4 regions of the Salinicoccus sp. Marseille-QA3875 genome follow, and region 3 is predicted to be linked to each of the others. Evidence: riboswitches for the same ligand, from Rfam matches in the RefSeq annotation. Region 3 holds a riboswitch; each other region holds the start of a gene.
What was found. A riboswitch is a leader RNA that binds a small molecule or an ion and turns the genes downstream of it on or off. The one in region 3 is predicted to bind S-adenosylmethionine.

Region 1 (4,571 bases), 820 kb from region 3:
AAATATTTAGTACATCAATAATAACATTTACCATACGAGGATTCACATACGTCAAAAGAAGTAAAAAAAGAGACTTAACAAAGTCTCAGCTCATCAATTTATGATTTAATTCTTGTAATTTACCCAGTGTGTCTTCAGGTAAATCTTCGAGTTTAATTTCTTCGTCAACAATTTTCTGTGCTAAATCCATATCGACACCTACAGCTCGACTGATTTGGTATGCAGTTAATTTTTCCACGAGTAGTGAAAGGTTCAATTCAGTGTTCATAATATCACCTTCTTCATAAGTATCGAAACGATTCAATAACTAATTATATCACATCCTTCACAAACTTCAACTATATGCTTAATACATTTAAATCACTTTCTGCCATGCCCGAACAATGCATCTTCAAGATGACTGATTCTATCAATCACTTCAGGACTTAACGCCGATACGTCAATTTCTCCATTCAATACAGAATCGATCTCATCCAACGTCATTTCCAAAGCTTCACTCAACTGATAATTGGTCAAACTGCCTTTAAATATATTCATCTTCTGATCCATGGGCATCACCTTCTTTACTTAAGTTATACTAATTATAGAAAGTTATTGATAAAATGCAATGTTTTTCGATCTAATTAATTATTTTAAATTCGGGTAATCAGTCTATAAGGAGTGAGTATATGTACGAATCAATATTCCATAAACAAAAACAATTTTTCCAAACTAAAGAAACACTATCATTGGATGTGCGTATAAAAGCGTTAAAACAATTGAAAGATGCCATCAAGTTTTATGAAGACGATCTGATGTTCGCCATGAAGGCGGATTTCAACAAAAATGAAAGTGATACTTTTTTAACCGAAATAGGAATAATTTACAGTGAGATAAACCTTCATCTCAAAAAATTAGCAGAGTGGGCAAAACCTGTTAATGTTAAAACGCCTGTTACGCATTTCGGTTCAAAGTCAACAATCTACAAAGAACCTTACGGTGTCATCTTGATTATTTCTCCATGGAATTATCCTTTCAATCTGGCAGTGGCACCGTTGGTCGGTGCACTAAGCGCAGGCAACACTGCAATTCTAAAACCATCTGAGCATACACCGCACGTATCGGATGTCATTACAAAAGTGATTGAACTGGCATTTCCTGAAAAATACGTCACTTCAATTGAAGGGGGTATAGAAACCAACCAGCAGCTTTTAAGTCTGCCTTTTGATTATATATTCTATACCGGCAGTTCTCACGTTGGTAAAATCGTCATGGAAGCAGCTTCAAAAAATTTAACACCGGTCACACTGGAATTAGGCGGTAAATCCCCAAGCATCGTTACGAAGGATGCCAATTTGAAATACGCAGCAAAAAGAATCGTCTGGGGTAAATTTATGAATGCTGGACAGACTTGTGTTGCTACAGATTATGTTTATGTGGATAACAGCGTAAAGGAACAGCTGATTAAACATTTAAAACACTATACTCATAAATTTTATAATAAAGCATTCGAACAGCAGAATTATATGCAGATCATAAACGATGACCATTTTGAGCGGGTCCATAATTATATTCAGGGAGATATCGCCTATGGCGGGCGCAGTCATAAATCAAAACGGATGATAGAACCGACCATTATTCAAAATGTGGATTTCAGTCATCCTGCCATGGAAGAGGAAATATTCGGACCGGTATTGCCGGTACTTGGTTATGATAATTTGGAAAAGGCACTGATTGATATAAGAGACCTTCCTGATCCTTTGGCACTTTATATTTTCACTGAGAAAAATGAAACAGCACAGCATGTCATTAAAAGTGTGCCTTTCGGAGGCGGTGCCGTCAACGATACAATGTATCATTTAGCGACACCCCATATGCCATTCGGAGGACGTGGAAACAGCGGAATGGGGAATTATCACGGGCGTTATTCATTCGATACATTCAGTCATACAAAAAGCATATTGAATCAGACGACACTATTCGACATCCCGTTGCGCTATCCTACCTTTAGAAAGTTTCAGAAACTGTTGAAGTACATCTGGAACTAACATCATATCAATATAACGCTGTGCGTTACTTTCAAAACTTCATCCTTTTCAGATTATTTATAATCTTATAAAGTGTTTGACAAAATCATTTTTCAGATGTAACATTAGAAAAAATAATAAATATAGCTTATCAAGAGTGACGGAGGGGACTGGCCCGATGAAGTCCGGCAACCTTTTTAGTAAGGTGCCAATTCCAGCCGGGCATGCCCGGGAGATGAGCAGATAAGAGTCTGCTAAATTTAGCAGACTCTTTTATTTACTAAGGAGGAAATATTTATGTCAAAAGATTTCAAGTTCGAAACAAAGCAATTACATTCAGGTCAGGTAGTTGATTCTGAAACAAATTCACGTGCCCTCCCAATTTATCAAACAACCTCTTATGTTTTTGATGACACGGAGCACGGGGCAAACCTTTTCGGTTTATCAGAAGCCGGCAACATATACACACGCATAACGAACCCTACATCCGCTGCACTCGAAACAAGAGTGGCTGAACTGGAAGGTGGAACAGCGGGTCTTGCTGTAGCTTCAGGTATGGCTGCAATCACTTATGCTGTACAGGGCGTTGCAGATGCCGGAGACCATATCATTTCAACAACGAGTCTTTACGGTGGCACCCATACGTTATTTACACATACTCTCAAAAAGTTTGGAATTGACGTTTCCTTAGTAAATACTAAAGATCTGAGTAATGTTTCACGTGAAATAAAAGATAATACAAAAGCGATTTTTGTAGAAACCATTGGAAACCCTGAAGGTAACATTGAGGATTTGGAAGCATTGGCAAAGATCGCACAGGATAATAATATTGTTCTGATCGTGGATAATACATTTGCGACGCCTTATTTATGCCGCCCGATAGAACATGGCGCCAATATCGTCATCCACTCAGCTACTAAGTTTTTAGGCGGCCACGGCACTTCAATCGGCGGTGTTATTGTTGACGGCGGCAACTTTGATTGGAAAAATGGGAAGTACCCTGGGTTCAGTGAACCGGACAATTCCTATCACGGATTGGTTTTCGCCGACACTTTCGGTGACCAGGCATTCGCATACAAGATCAGAACAACTCTGTTAAGAGATACAGGCGCTGCGATTTCGCCATTCAACTCATTCCTGCTCACGCAGGGAATTGAAACACTTTCTTTAAGGATGGAAAGACATGTTGAGAATGCAGCTAAAGTTGCTGATTATCTGGCCAACCATGAAAAAGTCGAATGGATTGATTTTGCAGGCCTCTCCAGCAGTCCTTACAAGCAGTTACAAGAAAAATATCTGCCTAAAGGTGCTGGTTCTATATTCACTTTTGGAGTCAAGGGCGGCTACGAAGCAGGCAAGAAATTCATTGAATCACTTGAACTGTTTTCCATGCTTGCGAATGTGGGCGATGCAAAGTCATTGGTCGTACATCCGGCATCGACTACCCATGCACAGTTAACCGAAGAACAGCAGCTGGCAGGCGGAGTAAAACCGGAAACCGTGCGTCTTTCTATCGGTCTTGAGCATATAGATGATATACTTGATGATATCAATAAAGGTCTGGATGCGATTTAATGCCAATAAAAATAGTTGAAGGATTACCGGTTAAAAAAAGGTTGGAACAGGAAAATGTATTTACAATTGATGCCTCCAGGGCAACAACCCAGGACATTCGTCCCTTAAGAATTTTAATTTTAAACCTGATGCCTAAAAAAGAAGAAACAGAGCTTCATCTGTTAAGACTTCTTGGCAATACACCACTGCAGATAGACATTGAATTTTTATATACTGAGACACACAAAAGTAAAAACACACCGACCAGCCATCTTCATAAATACTACAGAACATTCGACGAAATTAAGGACGAACGCTTTGATGGCATGATTGTCACCGGCGCTCCGGTCGAAAAACTGGACTTTAACCAGGTGGATTATATTAATGAGTTGGAAGCTATCTTAAAGTGGTCGGAAACGCACGTGTTCTCCAGATTTTTCATATGCTGGGGCGCCCAGCATGCTCTGAATTATTACTATCAATTTGATAAGATCACATTATCCAGTAAATTATTCGGTGTATTCAAGTTTAAGAACATTATGCCGACACACCCTTTAATGAGAGGCTTCGATGATCAATTTGAAGTGCCACATTCAAGGCATACCAGAATGGACTTCTCCAATTTGGACAAACACTCTGAGTTGAAGGTCTTATCTGTCCACCCTGATTTCGGACCAGACATATTAAGTACCGAGGACAGCAGAGATCTTTATATCTTCGGACACTTGGAGTATGAACGGAACACTTTGCAGAATGAGTATCTCAGAGATGTAGAAAGAGGTGCCGACATAGGTATACCTCACAATTACTTCCCTGATGATGACTCTAATAACGAACCATTCTTCAACTGGAAATCACACGGCCACCTGTTATTCAATAACTGGCTGAATGAAACTTATCAGAACACATATTATGATTTAAACGATTTAGAGAAATAAAAAGCTCAGGTCCGGCGGACCTGAGCTTTTTTTATGATTTGTGGGAAACTTTCATATGATTAATACTATCATT
Region 2 (4,571 bases), 1.1 Mb from region 3:
ACTCATTCAATGAAAAAGATATGATTTTTATATACTGAAAAATTTAAACCGGATACTTTTTTAGCATCCGGCTTTCAATCGTCTTTTATTCACTTGATGATATCCATTGTGAACGGCGGTCTGTATGATTCACCATTCAATGTTTTAATGATACCGATGACGATGAATACAATCATTGCTACCTGAATGATCGGTCCCAGAACGAAGCCGATCAATACTACTGTTGATACCCATGCGATAAACGCGTAAATCGTATATGATATTCCAAAGTTTGCCACATGCCTCAACGCCTCTGCAGTTTCGGGGTCATCATCTTTTTTTAATGCCCAAATAAGCAAGGGGCCGACAATCATAGTAAAAATCGCTAAAATATATGATACAAGGACGAGTGACGAATCGTAACCTGTTTGAGTGTTCTGTGTCATTTATTACCCTCCCCCTTTCTTTTTATAGCCTTATTGTAAGTTTACCATTAATATACTTTGTGTACAATTGATTATTCCGGGGAAAGTTCGTGCTGAAAATAAAAACCACGACAAATTTTATAAGATTTATCGTGGTCTTTATTACTATTATTCTGCCGGGATGACTGCACCTTCGTAGTTATCTTCGATGAACTGTTTGATTTCATCGCCTTGAAGCACTTCCATCAGCTTATTGATATCTTCTCTCTCTTCATCGCCTGAACGCACCGCAACGAGGTTTGCATAAGGAGATTCCCCGTCTTCAATCGCGATAGAATCATCAACCGGGTTCAATCCGCCGTCAAGGGCAAAGTTGGAGTTGATGATGACGACCGGAGCTTCATTATTATTGTACATTTCAACCAATAATTCCGGTGCTGTCTGATTATTGAATTCAAAGTCGTGCGGGTTCTCGGTAATATCATCGAACGTCGCATTTTCAATATCGATGCCCTCTTCGATTTCAACCAGGCCTGCATCGACGAAGAATGACAGGAAACGGCCTTCTTCAGCAGGGTTGTTCGATACAAGGATTGTAGAACCGTCCGGGACATCTTCCAATGATTCATGATCCTGTGAATAAACAGCCATCGGCTCGATATGTACGTTGCCTGCCGATACCAGATCATAGCCGTGTGATTCAACTTCACCATCCAGGTATGGTGTGTGCTGGAAGAAGTTTGCATCCACTTCTTCATCAGCAAGGAGACGGTTTGGTGTTGTATAGTCGTTGACGATGTTAACGTCGAGCTCAATGCCGTCTTCTTCAAGAATTGTTGCAGCCTCTTCTAAAATTTCAGCATGGGGTGCAGGGGATGCAGCAATTGACAATGTGCCGCCCTCTTCTTCTGACGCTTCTTCAGATGAACCCTGCTCAGTTTCAGCAGACTCTTCACCTGTATCAGCGCTCTCTTCTGCACCTTCTTCGCCACTGCCGCATGCAACCAGAACAACTGCAAAAACTGATAAAGCTAAAAACAGTAAAAATTTCTTCATATACATCCAATCCTCTCTAGGTATTCTATTTATAATATATGATTATTATCTCTTATCCACAGCTTTTGCGAGGAAGTCTCCTGCGAACTGGATGATAAAAACAATAATCAGTATTACTATTGTTGCAACTAAAGTGACGTCACTCTGATTCCGCGTAAACCCGACCATGTAGGCAAGGTTCCCGAGGCCGCCTGCGCCGATGACGCCGGCGATTGCAGTCGAGCCGACCAGCATGATGGCCGTCACTGTGATGCCTGAAACAAGTGCAGGCAGTGATTCCGGTATCAATACTTTCCATATGATCGTCCATGTGTTTGCACCCATCGATTCGGCCGCTTCTATTACACCTTTATCTATTTCTTTAAGTGCAATTTCAACAAGACGTGCATAGAACGGTGATGCACCGATAATGAGCGCCGGCAGTGCACCCTGGACACCCATGATGGTTCCCATAATCGCTTTTGTAAACGGGATGAGCAGAATGATCAGAATGATGAACGGTATCGCCCTGAAGAGATTGACGAGAAAAGCCGTAACGCCGTAAACCGGCTGGCTCCCCGCATTGTCGCTCTTATCGGACAGAAAGAGTATGATTCCTAAAACAAGCCCGATCATCAATGTAAAGAAAGTTGCGATGCCCGTCATATAGATTGTATCGACTGTCGCTTCCCAAACGACATCCCATTTGACGTTTTCAAAACTGAACATATCTCTGAAGGCCTGGAAAAATTCATTCATTACTTCTCCACCTCCACTGTAATATCCTCATTGGCAAGCTCATCGATCACTTTTTGAAGCGTCGTACCGTCAATGTCCATCGCAACATAAAGGTGGCCGTATGATTCGTTGTTCGTCTGTTTGATGTTACCAGACAGAATGTTCATATCCAGATCGAACTGCTTGATCACTCTGGAGACGACCGGTGTTTTGGATTTAGTGCCGACAAAGCCGATTTTAAGTATTTTGGAATCCGGGAACAGCTCTCTCACTTCGTCGAGGGCAAGCGCTGTTTCTTCATCGTTGATATCATCTTTGACGAATCTTTTAGTTACACTGTGTGACGGGTTCTGGAACAGCTGCAGCACTCTGCCCGTCTCGACGACCTTGCCGTTCTGCATGACAGCGGCTCTGTCGCATATTTTCCTGATGACATGCATTTCATGTGTGATAAGCACTATTGTCAGGTTCATTTCCTTCCTGATTCTCTGCAGAAGCTCGAGCACTTCATCCGTTGTTTCCGGATCGAGTGCGCTTGTCGCCTCATCACAGAGCAGAACCGTCGGTTCATTTGAAAGTGCCCTTGCGATGCCGACACGCTGTTTCTGACCCCCGGACAATTCACTCGGGTAATTTTTCTCACGTCCTGTGAGACCAACCAGTTGAATCAGTTCCCCGGTCCGTTTTTTCCGTTCCTTTTTTGCGACTCCCGCAATCTCTAATGGAAAGCTGATGTTCTCCTCGACCGTCCGTGACCAGAGCAGATTGAAATGCTGGAAGATCATCGAAACTTTTTGCCGCTTCTGCCTGAGGTCCTTTTTAGACAATTTGTTGATGGTATCGTCTCCGATGATGATTTCGCCGGATGACGGGGCTTCCAGACCGTTCAAGAGACGGATCAATGTCGATTTTCCGGCACCTGAATATCCGATGACGCCAAAGATTTCCCCGCTTTCTATATGCAGGCTGACATCATCCACTGCAGTGATGTCAGCTGATTTCGTACTGTAGTTTTTATTTACATTTAAAATATCTATCATTAATCATCTTCCAAACTATTATAAATTTAAAAACCTACTCACTTGCTATGAAATGAGTAGGCTTCTTTTATCTTCAGCCTCTCATCTTTGAATCGATTGATTCAGTGATTTGGCACCTTGTCTTTGAGACGGTTGCCGTGGCATCAACGGGCACTTCCCTACACCACTCTTGATAAGAGTTATTATTCGATTGTGAATCATAATACCATCAGTCCGGACTTCCGTCAATACTGACGGCTGAGTATATCCATCAGATTTGTGACGGATTCAAAACGGTAGACACTTTCTTTCAGTTCACCGTTTTCAAATATCAACAGCGCCGGTGCGGAGGTTATTTTATAATCATTGATAAAATCCACATGGTAATTCAGATCAATTGCTGTATATTCAAAATCTATAATTTCCTGAGTCAAATTCAACATGCGTTCCGCAATCTGGCAGTTTGCACAGATCGGCGCATAACCGTACAGAATAAATTTTTCTTCAGAATGAATAAGATTGTATATATCCTGTGTCTCTAACTGCTCTTTCATCATAAAACTTACCTTTCATAATCAAGCTCGTGTCGACATAAAAACCATGACGCATCAGGAGGTTTGCGAGGTAGTCTCTTGGGCATCTGCCGACTTCTCCAAATTTAGGGTCAATATAAATGTGGGTACTTTCACTGAGATGTTTTTTGAACCATTTACGGATTTTGCGGCCTTCTTTATCGGCATCCGATAATATATAAATATCAGAGCCGTCAAGCTGTTCCAAAATTTCATCAAGTTTTGAAACTCCCATTGTACCAAAAGTGCATATGATCTGCACAGGTTCTACAAGCACTTCCTCGATACGGCGTTTGTCAGTTTTACCCTCAACAATGAGTACTTTATCAGAAAGATACATTTTCATCACCCTTGGAGTTTTATTTTATTTTAAAAAAACTCTAGACAATGTCTAGAGTTTTTAAATTATGCTTCGATAACTGCTTTGTATCCGTCAGCATCTAACAGGTCATCTAATTGTGATGTGTCTTCAAGTTCAACTTTAACCATCCAAGCTTCTTCATATGGTGATTCGTTTACTAACTCAGGGCTGTCTTCAAGCTCTTCGTTCACTTCAACGATCTTTCCGTTTAATGGAGCATACAGTTCAGAAACAGTCTTAACTGATTCTACGCTGCCGAAAGATTCACCCTTAGTCATTTCATCGTCTTCTTCAGGAAGCTCGACAAAAACGATGTCTCCAAGCTCACCTTGAGCGAAATCAGTAATTCCGATTGTTACTGTATTTCCATCAACTTTTACCCATTCATGATCTTCAGAATACTTTAAGTCGTTTGGTAATGCCATAATAGAAAACCTCCTCA
Region 3 (4,571 bases):
CAGAAATACGGGATATTTAAGACTGATTCAAAGATGGTAGCCAGTCCGACATTTTGACCGACAATATAATATATGTTGAATAAAATTAAAACAGCCACAAGCACTTGCAACGCCTTGCTGTTGTATCTTCTTCCAAGCCATTCCGGCAACGAGGAAACACCGCCGAACTTTTTGCTGTATCTCCAGAATGTCTTAGCAAATAAAAGCAAACCAATCCAGGAAACCCCAAAGCATCCCAATGTATACCACAGCACTGATGTTCCATATTGATAAGCCAGCCCCGGCACACCGATAAATAAATTGGCGCTTGCATAAGAAGCGGCAAAACTGGTTCCGACAATCACAGGATTCACTTTTCCTCGGGCCGTAGCAAAGCCGGACATCGAACTGCTATGGCGCTTTCCCTTTTTACCAATCCAAATGATATATCCAAAATATAAAACTAACAAAACAATAATTGTCCAAAATAATGGTCCTGTGACGTTAAGCATTATTAATCCTCCTCTCTTCCCTTTGATACATAAGATTTTTTCCATATCAGTAAACCGACTGCCCAGAATATGGCCAGTAATACAAAGTATAGTGCTATCATAATTAATCATTCCTCCAGATTACATGAATTCATTTGAGTGATAGATTATAAACGCTCCGGCTGATCTGTATTTAATACATCAGTATCGACATCCAGCGACTGTTTCAAATGAATGTGTATTACCAGCTTTTAGGAACCTCTATCAATAGAGCCATGCCTTGACCGCCGCCACCGCAAAGTGATGCAATTCCCTTCCCGCCGCCACGACGTCTCAGTTCTTCTGCAAGAGTTAAAGCAAGCCTGAAGCCGGTTCCGCCAAGCGGATGACCAATCGCAATCGCACCGCCATTGACGTTCACTCTTTCATAGTCAATGTCCAGTTCCCGGCAGCTTGCAATGACCACACTTGCAAAAGCTTCATTGATTTCAAATAAATCAATATCATTCACTGTCAGGTTCGTCTTTTCCAATACTGCTTTGATTGCCCTGGCAGGCTTTGTATGTAAACTCGTATCCGGCCCCGCAACTTCAGCCCAGCCCAGAATGCGTGCCAACGGTGTTTTACCAAGCGCCTCCGCCCTCTTTTCAGATGAAATGATTCCGACACTTGCACCATCTGTCATTTGAGACGCATTTCCCGCTGTAATCGTACCGTCTTCAATGAATGCCGGTTTTAAAGCTGCTAATTTTTCAATGGAAGAATTAAGTCTGATACCTTCGTCATCAGAAAAAGTTTTCCCATTCACAGTCACCGGTATGATTTCATCCTTCAGGTAACTTTTTTTCAGTGCTTCAGCTGCCCGCTCCTGGGACAACTGTGCATATACATCCTGGTCCTCTCTGTTGACCTTAAAATCTTTATTCTTCGCATCGGTTGCCACCCCCATCGATTGATCTGTCAGCGCGCACCACAAACCATCGTTACTTAATGTGTCCGTCAGCTGCAGCGATCCCATTGACTGTTCCTTACGGACCGCAGCAGTGTACGGGGCATTGGTCATCGAATCGAATCCGCCTGTAATATATAATTCCCCTTCGCCAAAGTGAATGCGGCGAACAGCGTCTGATACTGTTGCCAGCCCGGCCAAACATACATTATTTAAAGTAATTGCTGGTACAGATAGCGATACACCGGCTTCTGAAGCAACTCTCCTGGCTGGATTTTGTCCCTGGCCTGCTTGAAGTACCTGTGCCAGTAGGACCCCGTCTGACTCTTTTGCACCGGGCACTCTTTGCAACAGTTCTTTCACAGCTAAAGCCCCTATTTCGCCTGCCTCCAATTCTGATAAAAATCCCTTCCACTTGCCAAAAGGGGTTCGAACACCTTCCAGAATCACCTTGTTCATATACCTCATCCTTTCTTATGATCTGATTTTTTAAATAGAAAAACCCTCTTTCCTAAAGAAAGAGGGTTGAAATCATGAATATATCACAGTTTCCCCCTCTTATCTTCCAGACATTTCTGCCTGTTGGAAGTAGCACCATTCCCCATAAAAGGGTGGTTGCCGGGCGTCAAAGGGCCAATTCCCTCAGCCAACTCGTGATAAGAGTGATCTAATAAAATTATCTTATTGTTAGAAATTATTTGTTTATTTGATTATTCACACTATCAGAACACAGCTGAAAGGTCAACATCTTATTTTTGAACAAGTAAATTCTCCTTAGACTTTTAAATCAGTATTTCATTTCCTTCTGTCCCCTCCCAATTCAAAAAACGGGGTCTGCACAATGGCAGACCCCGTTTTTACAATAGTCATTCGCTTAAGATTACATCATGCCCGGCATTCCGCCGCCCATGCCGCCACCCATATCAGGGCTGCCGCCATTTTCATCCGGAATGTCCGCAACGACCGCTTCTGTCGTTAAGAACATTGCAGCGACAGAGCCGGCGTTCTGCAGTGCTGAACGTGTCACTTTAGTCGGGTCGACAATTCCTGCGTCAACCATGTTCACCCACTCGTCAGTTGCAGCGTTAAAGCCATAACCTTCTTCCTGGGATTTAAGTTTTTCAACAATTACAGAACCTTCCAAACCAGCATTTTCGACAATTTGACGCAACGGTGCTTCCAATGCTTTAAGCACGATGTTGATACCCGTCTGTACGTCTCCTGATTCTTCCAGTTGTGCAACTTTATTGTGCACTGCTACAAGTGCTGTACCACCACCGGATACAATACCTTCTTCAACTGCTGCACGTGTTGAGTTCAATGCGTCTTCAATACGGAGTTTACGCTCTTTCATTTCAGTTTCAGTCGCAGCACCCACTTTGATTACTGCAACACCGCCTGAAAGTTTCGCAAGTCTCTCCTGAAGTTTTTCTTTATCGAAGCTTGAAGTCGTTTCGTCTATCTGTGATCTGATCTGACCGATACGAGCTTCGATATTATTAGTTTCACCCGCACCTTCAACGATTGTTGTATCATCTTTGGATACGTTCACTCTTGAAGCATTACCGAGCATGTCGATTGTCGTATCTTTCAATTCAAGACCTAAATCTTCAGTGACAACCTGTCCGCCTGTCAATATCGCGATATCTTCAAGCATCGCTTTACGACGGTCACCGAACCCAGGTGCTTTAACAGCAATTGCCGTGAACGTACCGCGCAGTTTGTTAAGCACGATATTCGCCATAGCATCGCCTTCGACATCGTCGGCAATGATCAGAATCGGACGAGACTGCTGAACAACCTGTTCAAGTAGCGGCAGAACATCCTGGAAATTTGAAATCTTTTTATCAGTGATTAAAATATATGGATTCTCAAGATCTGCAATCATTTTCTCGGAATCTGTCACCATGTACGGTGAAGTATAACCACGGTCGAACTGCATACCTTCCACTACTTCAAGTTCAGTTTTGAATCCGCGTGATTCTTCGATGGTGATTACGCCATCTTTACCTACTTTTTCCATCGCTTCAGAAATGTATTCTCCGACAACAGGATCATCTGCTGAAATTGCACCCACCTGTGAGATGGATTCTTTGTCCTGAACCGGACGGGAAATATTCTGAAGTTCTTCAACTGCCGCTTCAACCGCTTTGCTGATGCCTGTACGGATACCTACAGGATTCGCACCACTTGTAACGTTTTTAAGGCCTTCCTGTATCATTGCCTGTGCAAGAACAGTTGCCGTCGTCGTTCCGTCACCTGCAATTTCGTTTGTCTGGTTTGCCACTTCGGCAACCAGTTTTGCACCCATGTTTTCATATGCATCTTCAAGTTCAATTTCTTTAGCAATTGTCACACCGTCATTAGTGATCAATGGTGATGTGAACTGTTTATCTAAAACAACATTACGGCCTTTTGGTCCTAATGTTACTTTCACTGCATTAGCAAGTTTATCAACACCGTCCAGCATGGACTGGCGTGCATCTTCTGAAAATTTAATTTCCTTTGCCATTACTTCTGCCTCCTAAAAAATTTGAGTTATAATATTTTATCTTTTACTCAACAATTGCTAGAATTTCATTATCAGCTAAAACTAAATAATCTTTATCTTCATGTTTTATCTCAGTACCTGCAAATTTGGAATAGACTACCTTGTCTCCAACTTTGACCTCTACTTCCAAACGGGTGCCGTTGTCTAAAACTTTACCTGAACCCACTGCCACAACAGTACCTTCCTGAGGTTTCTCTTTCGCTGAATCTGTTAAAACAATACCACTTTTAGTCGTTTCCTCTTTTTGAGTCAAATCGATTACTACACGATTGCCTAAAGGTTTTAACACTTTAACATCCTCCTCTTATTTCATCACTGCAATTATCATTTTAGCACTCTGATCTTTTAAGTGCTAACAATTAATATAATAATCAAAGAAGGTCAAAATTGCAAGTGTTTTATATTGCTTTAAGTTGAGTTCGATTTCATGTAAAATAATTTTATTGCCATTGGAGGGAATCGCTTGAAGAAACTTTTTAGAAATCGTCAAATTAACAGTGCTTTAATCTTACTGATATTCATCGGCGTTCAGCTCGCCGTCTTACCTGTTGGTATCATAATGGGTGTGACCAGCCCGGAACTTGGTCCTGAAGAATTGATC
Region 4 (4,571 bases), 1.0 Mb from region 3:
TTACAGATTGTAGAACATCCTTTTGGCACAATCAAGCGATCGTTCGGCTACACATATTTTTTAGGAAAAGGGCTGGATTCTGTCAACGTAGAGGCAGCTCTAATTGGCGTTGCCTATAACTTCAAAAGAATAACGAAAATCAAAAAGGTTTCCGAAATTGTTGGGTTATTAAGAACTTGACCCCACCGAAAACCTTTGATATTTTCATTTTCAGAAGATTTTTAAGAAAATGAGGATAACCTACCTTTGAGTTCTGAGATTTGATTGTTTGTTAGACAGTCTGACGTACGGTTCCGTATACGGCGGTTCAATTTTATACTACACATGTACTTTGTTATAATGTGATACATAAGAGACGAGTCCGAAACGGGCGAGTCTCTTATTTGTAATGGTCGTCGTCAGTATCCACGAATACGCAATGCGAACGGTCCCCTTACTGGTGTGACTGTACTTATAGGCGGTGTATTGGTCCACGCCCAGTGTGATGAGATGCTTCCGTCGGTTTCTGGCAGTTTTCCACTTCTGTCAAATGCACATTCTGAGGCGCATTCGCGTATGTGAGTCAATGCCCTTAAGTACCTTTTTCATCTTACCGACTTTGAAGTCGTTCACCCAACCCCGGATGACCTGGTTGATGCGCTCGACCTGATACTTCGTGTCGACGCTCCAGTTTTTCCGGGTCAGCTGTTTCAGTTTGAACTTAAAACTTTCCACGGATTTCTTGTGTGGTTTCGCCTTATATTCCTTGGCCTGGTAATCATTATAGAAGCCAAATCCGAGGAATTTCATCTCCGGGTCATCGGGACGGGTCACTTTCGATTTCGTCGCATTGACAATCAATCCGAGCTTATTCTCGATGAATGCGGTCACCGACCGCATGACCCGTCTCGCTGCCATGTCGCTTTAGACCATGATGATACAGTCATCAGCGTATCTCACGAAGCGCAGTCCACGTTTTTCCAGTTCGATATCCAGCTCTTTAAGCATGATATTGCTGAGCAGTGGGGACAGGTTGCCGCCTTGGGGTGTACCGATGATGGCTGCTTTGTATTCATCATCAGTCTGTATGCCGCTGACCAGGAATTTACGGACCAGGGAGATGACATCCCCATCGTCAATGGTTCTGGACATGAGATTCATCAGACGGTCATGGTTGACTGTATCAAAGAAACGTTCTAAATCAATATCCACAATCCAGTCATAGCCTTCATCCAGATATTCTAGTGTTTGAAGGATTGTCATCTCTGCATATCGATTGGGCCTGAAACCATAGCTATATTCACTGAAGTGTCGATCGAACACAGGTGACAGTACTTGGGCGATTGCTTGTTGGATCAGTCTGTCCTTCACCGTTGGGATGCCTAGGAGACGCACTCCGCCGTTCGGTTTCGGTATTTCGACCCGGCGTACAGGTCGGGTTGGTATTTCCTCTGCCGAATTCGGGAAATGATTGCGTCCTTCTTCCCAGTCATGTAGCTGCTCATCTCGTGCACGGTCATACCATTCACACCGGCGACGCCCTGATTTCTCTTCACTTGTTTATAAGCCTGGTTCAAGTTGTCCCGACTCAGGATTCTATCCAGTAATTTATCTGTATTGATGCGTGTTACTTCCTTTCTTTCTCGAGAGTCCGCTATCCACTTTTCCGCTCTGTGCCAGTGGTCTGCGCCGGTCTCCAATCGAGCGTTCCGTAACGATAAAATTGTTCAGTCCTTCGCTCTTTCCGGCTTTCGCCGGACATCTTCACTACTACGACTTCGGCTGACTTCTCACGTTCCAGTCTTATATCACTACAAAATTTTGGTACAGAGACGTGAGACCTCCATCTATCCGCCATATTTACACCGTATGGTTCAGGGTAGTTATCGGACCTCAGCTTCTTATGCAGCTTCATCCACATACGTTGCCTCTTATATGGTTTCTGTGCGTCGGACCGGAGGTTTGCCTCGAGCTGCCTTCAGATTCCACCTCACGTTGGACACCCTGGCTTTTGGCTATGTGTTTACCACTACCGGGTCACACTCGGGACTTCCACCCGTTAGAATACGCCCATGCTGGGCAAACATAAAAAAGCCATCTGCACTGCACAGATGACTAAACTGATTATCGTTCAAGCATCTGCTTGTTGGAATTAGCACAGTACTCGAAATGAGTCCGCTGCTGAGACATCCCCGGGCCAAATCCCTCAGTCTACTCTGAATAATTGGATATTTAGTTGAAATCAATAATATAGTAAATCAGTATAATTTGCAAGGAAGGATTACATTTTGTGATATGAAACGATCTTTTATAGATTTCACATCATTCTTTATATCACCTTACTTCGATAATGCGATTTTAATATGTTCTAAATGATGTTCTTCATGCCATGCGAGCTTCGCAACCTTTGTTGCAACTGTTACTTTACCGTTCGCTTCATGAATGAAATAACGCTCAAGCTGATTTTCAGTCAGGCTTTTACCCAGCGCAACGATCCTTTCATTGATACCTTCCAGTATTTTAATTGAACTTTCCACGGAAAGCTCAGTGTCCGGCTGCACAGCCCACTCATTCTGGAGGAATCCCGGCACTGTCGGAGCATCGTCAGTCAAAGCGAGTTTCAGCCGCTGATACATATTCAATTGGGAATCCGCAATGTGATGCACAAGCTGTCGGACATTCCAGGCACCTTCACGGTAAGTTTTGTTCAACTCATCTTCACTTAAGTTGTCGACCGTTTCACGTAACCTTTTCGTATATGTAGCTGTCTGTCCATTCCACTTCTGAATATCTTCAAGTGTTACATTTTCAGGTACGTCCAGTTCTCCAATAGGAAATTTAACATCCATCTTAATACTCCCTTTCCGTAATAGAATCTGCTCAATTCCAATATACTATAAGTCCATACAAAGCTGAAATATATATGGCAGACGTTTAAATGAACACATAATAAGAAATGAGATCAGAGAACTCCGATCTCATTTCTTTTTATTTTATAAATTGGTGATGACCACTGTAATTACCATTCGGTATTATCTCCAATTGATACAATGCAGCTTCTTTCAACCTATTAAAATCAACATTCGTTTTATAATTCATATCATTTAACATATAAACCATGTCTTCAGTAGACAGATTTCCAGAAGCTCCTGGAGCAAATGGACAACCACCAAGGCCGCCAAGAGTAGATTGAATTTTTTCAACCCCCTCTTCTATAGCAGCGTAAGTATTCACAACTCCCATATTTCTAGTATCATGTATGTGAATTTGTAAATCTAATGATGGGTATGCTTTCTTTACCATATTTATTATATTTCTGATTTCTTTCGGGTTAGCAACACCAATGGTATCGCATAAATTTAAATCTTTAACACCTAATTCAACATAAGGCTGAATGAAATCCACAATTTTATCTGTATTTTTCTTTCCTTCAAAAGGACAACCAAATGTAGTGGATAAATCCAGTGTGACTTCCATTTTTGGAAAATCACTTTTAATCTTTCTGAATTCCTCAAGGGATTGTTCGTGAGTTTTATTTATATTAGCTTTGTTATGTGATTCACTCAGAGATACTACATAAGCAACCTCTTTTAATCCTACTGAATAAGCAATTTCTACACCTTTATAATTTGGAACGAGTGCAGAGAAGTTCACTTCAGGGAAATTCTCGAGACATAGGTTTGACAGTTCTCTAGCATCTTTCATTTGTGGAACAGCTTTAGGACTTACAAACGAAGTATGCTGTATGTTCTTAACTCCGGCTTTAACCAACTTTTTTATAATATTAAACTTTTCATCTAATTCTATATAATCATCTAAATTTTGAAATCCATCTCTTGGACCGACTTCAACTATATTAATATGTTTCATTTTATCATCCTATCCTAGTAAATTAGGTATTAACATAACCAATATTGGAATGTATGTTATTAAGAGCAACACTACAAGTCCTAAAGCTATGTATATCACTAAATGTTTATTCAGTACATCGGTTGTTTTTACACCATCATGCAACCTCGTTGCAACGAAAAGGTTTACGCCTAGCGGAGGTGTAATTAATCCAATGCTCAAGTTAACAATCATCACGATACCGAAATGAACAGGATCAACTCCTAGTTCGGTCACTATTGGTAATAATATAGGTGCAACAATTAAAATCGCTGCGTTCGTTTCCAAGAACATCCCGATAATTAATAACATTATATTAATCAGTAATAATAAGATTATAGGGTTATCAGTAGTACTTAAAATCAAATCTGATATCATTAATGGGATTTCCGCCTTTGTCATTACGAATCCGAAGGCACCCGCAGCTCCAACTATAAATAGTATCATCGATGAATTTATCACTGCGGTCCTCATTAAATCAAGGAATTTATTGACTGTCATTTCTTTATAAATAAATATACTTATAATCAGTCCGTAGAATATAGCGACAACTGCAGATTCAGTAGGGGTAAAGAATCCACTATATATACCTCCAATAATAATTATAGGCATAAGTAAAGCCCAGATTGCTGCTTTGAATGTGCTCAATACATTTCCAAAAGAAAATGAAAAATTATTTTTTATGTTCTTTTTTCCATAAAAAT

Region 1: another riboswitch for S-adenosylmethionine. It lies ahead of ACY8DT_RS07535 (O-acetylhomoserine aminocarboxypropyltransferase/cysteine synthase family protein); the one in region 3 lies ahead of ACY8DT_RS03450 (acetyl-CoA C-acyltransferase).
Region 2: another riboswitch for S-adenosylmethionine. It lies ahead of ACY8DT_RS09350 (methionine ABC transporter ATP-binding protein); the one in region 3 lies ahead of ACY8DT_RS03450 (acetyl-CoA C-acyltransferase).
Region 4: another riboswitch for S-adenosylmethionine. It lies ahead of ACY8DT_RS12255 (hypothetical protein); the one in region 3 lies ahead of ACY8DT_RS03450 (acetyl-CoA C-acyltransferase).

Annotation. Positions count from the first base shown of each region.
Region 1 is NZ_CM143103.1:1,481,520-1,486,090, reverse strand. Features, by position in the region: gene ACY8DT_RS07550 (hypothetical protein) at 86-268, opposite strand; gene ACY8DT_RS07545 (hypothetical protein) at 361-549, opposite strand; gene ACY8DT_RS07540 (aldehyde dehydrogenase) at 669-2,027, shown strand; SAM riboswitch class I at 2,152-2,248, shown strand; gene ACY8DT_RS07535 (O-acetylhomoserine aminocarboxypropyltransferase/cysteine synthase family protein) at 2,304-3,581, shown strand; gene ACY8DT_RS07530 (homoserine O-succinyltransferase) at 3,581-4,498, shown strand; gene ACY8DT_RS07525 (chorismate mutase) at 4,530-4,571, opposite strand, start outside.
Region 2 is NZ_CM143103.1:1,800,947-1,805,517, reverse strand. Features, by position in the region: gene ACY8DT_RS09365 (DUF4870 domain-containing protein) at 90-425, opposite strand; gene ACY8DT_RS09360 (MetQ/NlpA family ABC transporter substrate-binding protein) at 573-1,460, opposite strand; gene ACY8DT_RS09355 (methionine ABC transporter permease) at 1,506-2,198, opposite strand; gene ACY8DT_RS09350 (methionine ABC transporter ATP-binding protein) at 2,198-3,217, opposite strand; SAM riboswitch class I at 3,296-3,396, opposite strand; gene ACY8DT_RS09345 (thioredoxin family protein) at 3,442-3,753, opposite strand; gene ACY8DT_RS09340 (toprim domain-containing protein) at 3,701-4,108, opposite strand; gene gcvH (glycine cleavage system protein GcvH) at 4,174-4,554, opposite strand.
Region 3 is NZ_CM143103.1:662,120-666,690, forward strand. Features, by position in the region: gene ACY8DT_RS03445 (sodium:solute symporter family transporter) at 1-491, opposite strand, end outside; gene ACY8DT_RS03450 (acetyl-CoA C-acyltransferase) at 712-1,878, opposite strand; SAM riboswitch class I at 1,975-2,082, opposite strand; gene groL (chaperonin GroEL) at 2,300-3,931, opposite strand; gene groES (co-chaperone GroES) at 3,975-4,259, opposite strand; gene ACY8DT_RS03465 (CPBP family intramembrane glutamic endopeptidase) at 4,434-4,571, shown strand, end outside.
Region 4 is NZ_CM143103.1:2,416,135-2,420,705, reverse strand. Features, by position in the region: gene ACY8DT_RS12270 (IS1182 family transposase) at 1-180, shown strand, start outside; gene ACY8DT_RS12265 (group II intron maturase-specific domain-containing protein) at 526-897, opposite strand; gene ACY8DT_RS12260 (reverse transcriptase domain-containing protein) at 904-1,350, opposite strand; gene ACY8DT_RS12255 (hypothetical protein) at 1,634-1,900, opposite strand; SAM riboswitch class I at 2,101-2,206, opposite strand; gene ACY8DT_RS12250 (YfiT family bacillithiol transferase) at 2,319-2,828, opposite strand; gene ACY8DT_RS12245 (hydroxymethylglutaryl-CoA lyase) at 2,968-3,849, opposite strand; gene ACY8DT_RS12240 (TRAP transporter large permease) at 3,859-4,571, opposite strand, start outside.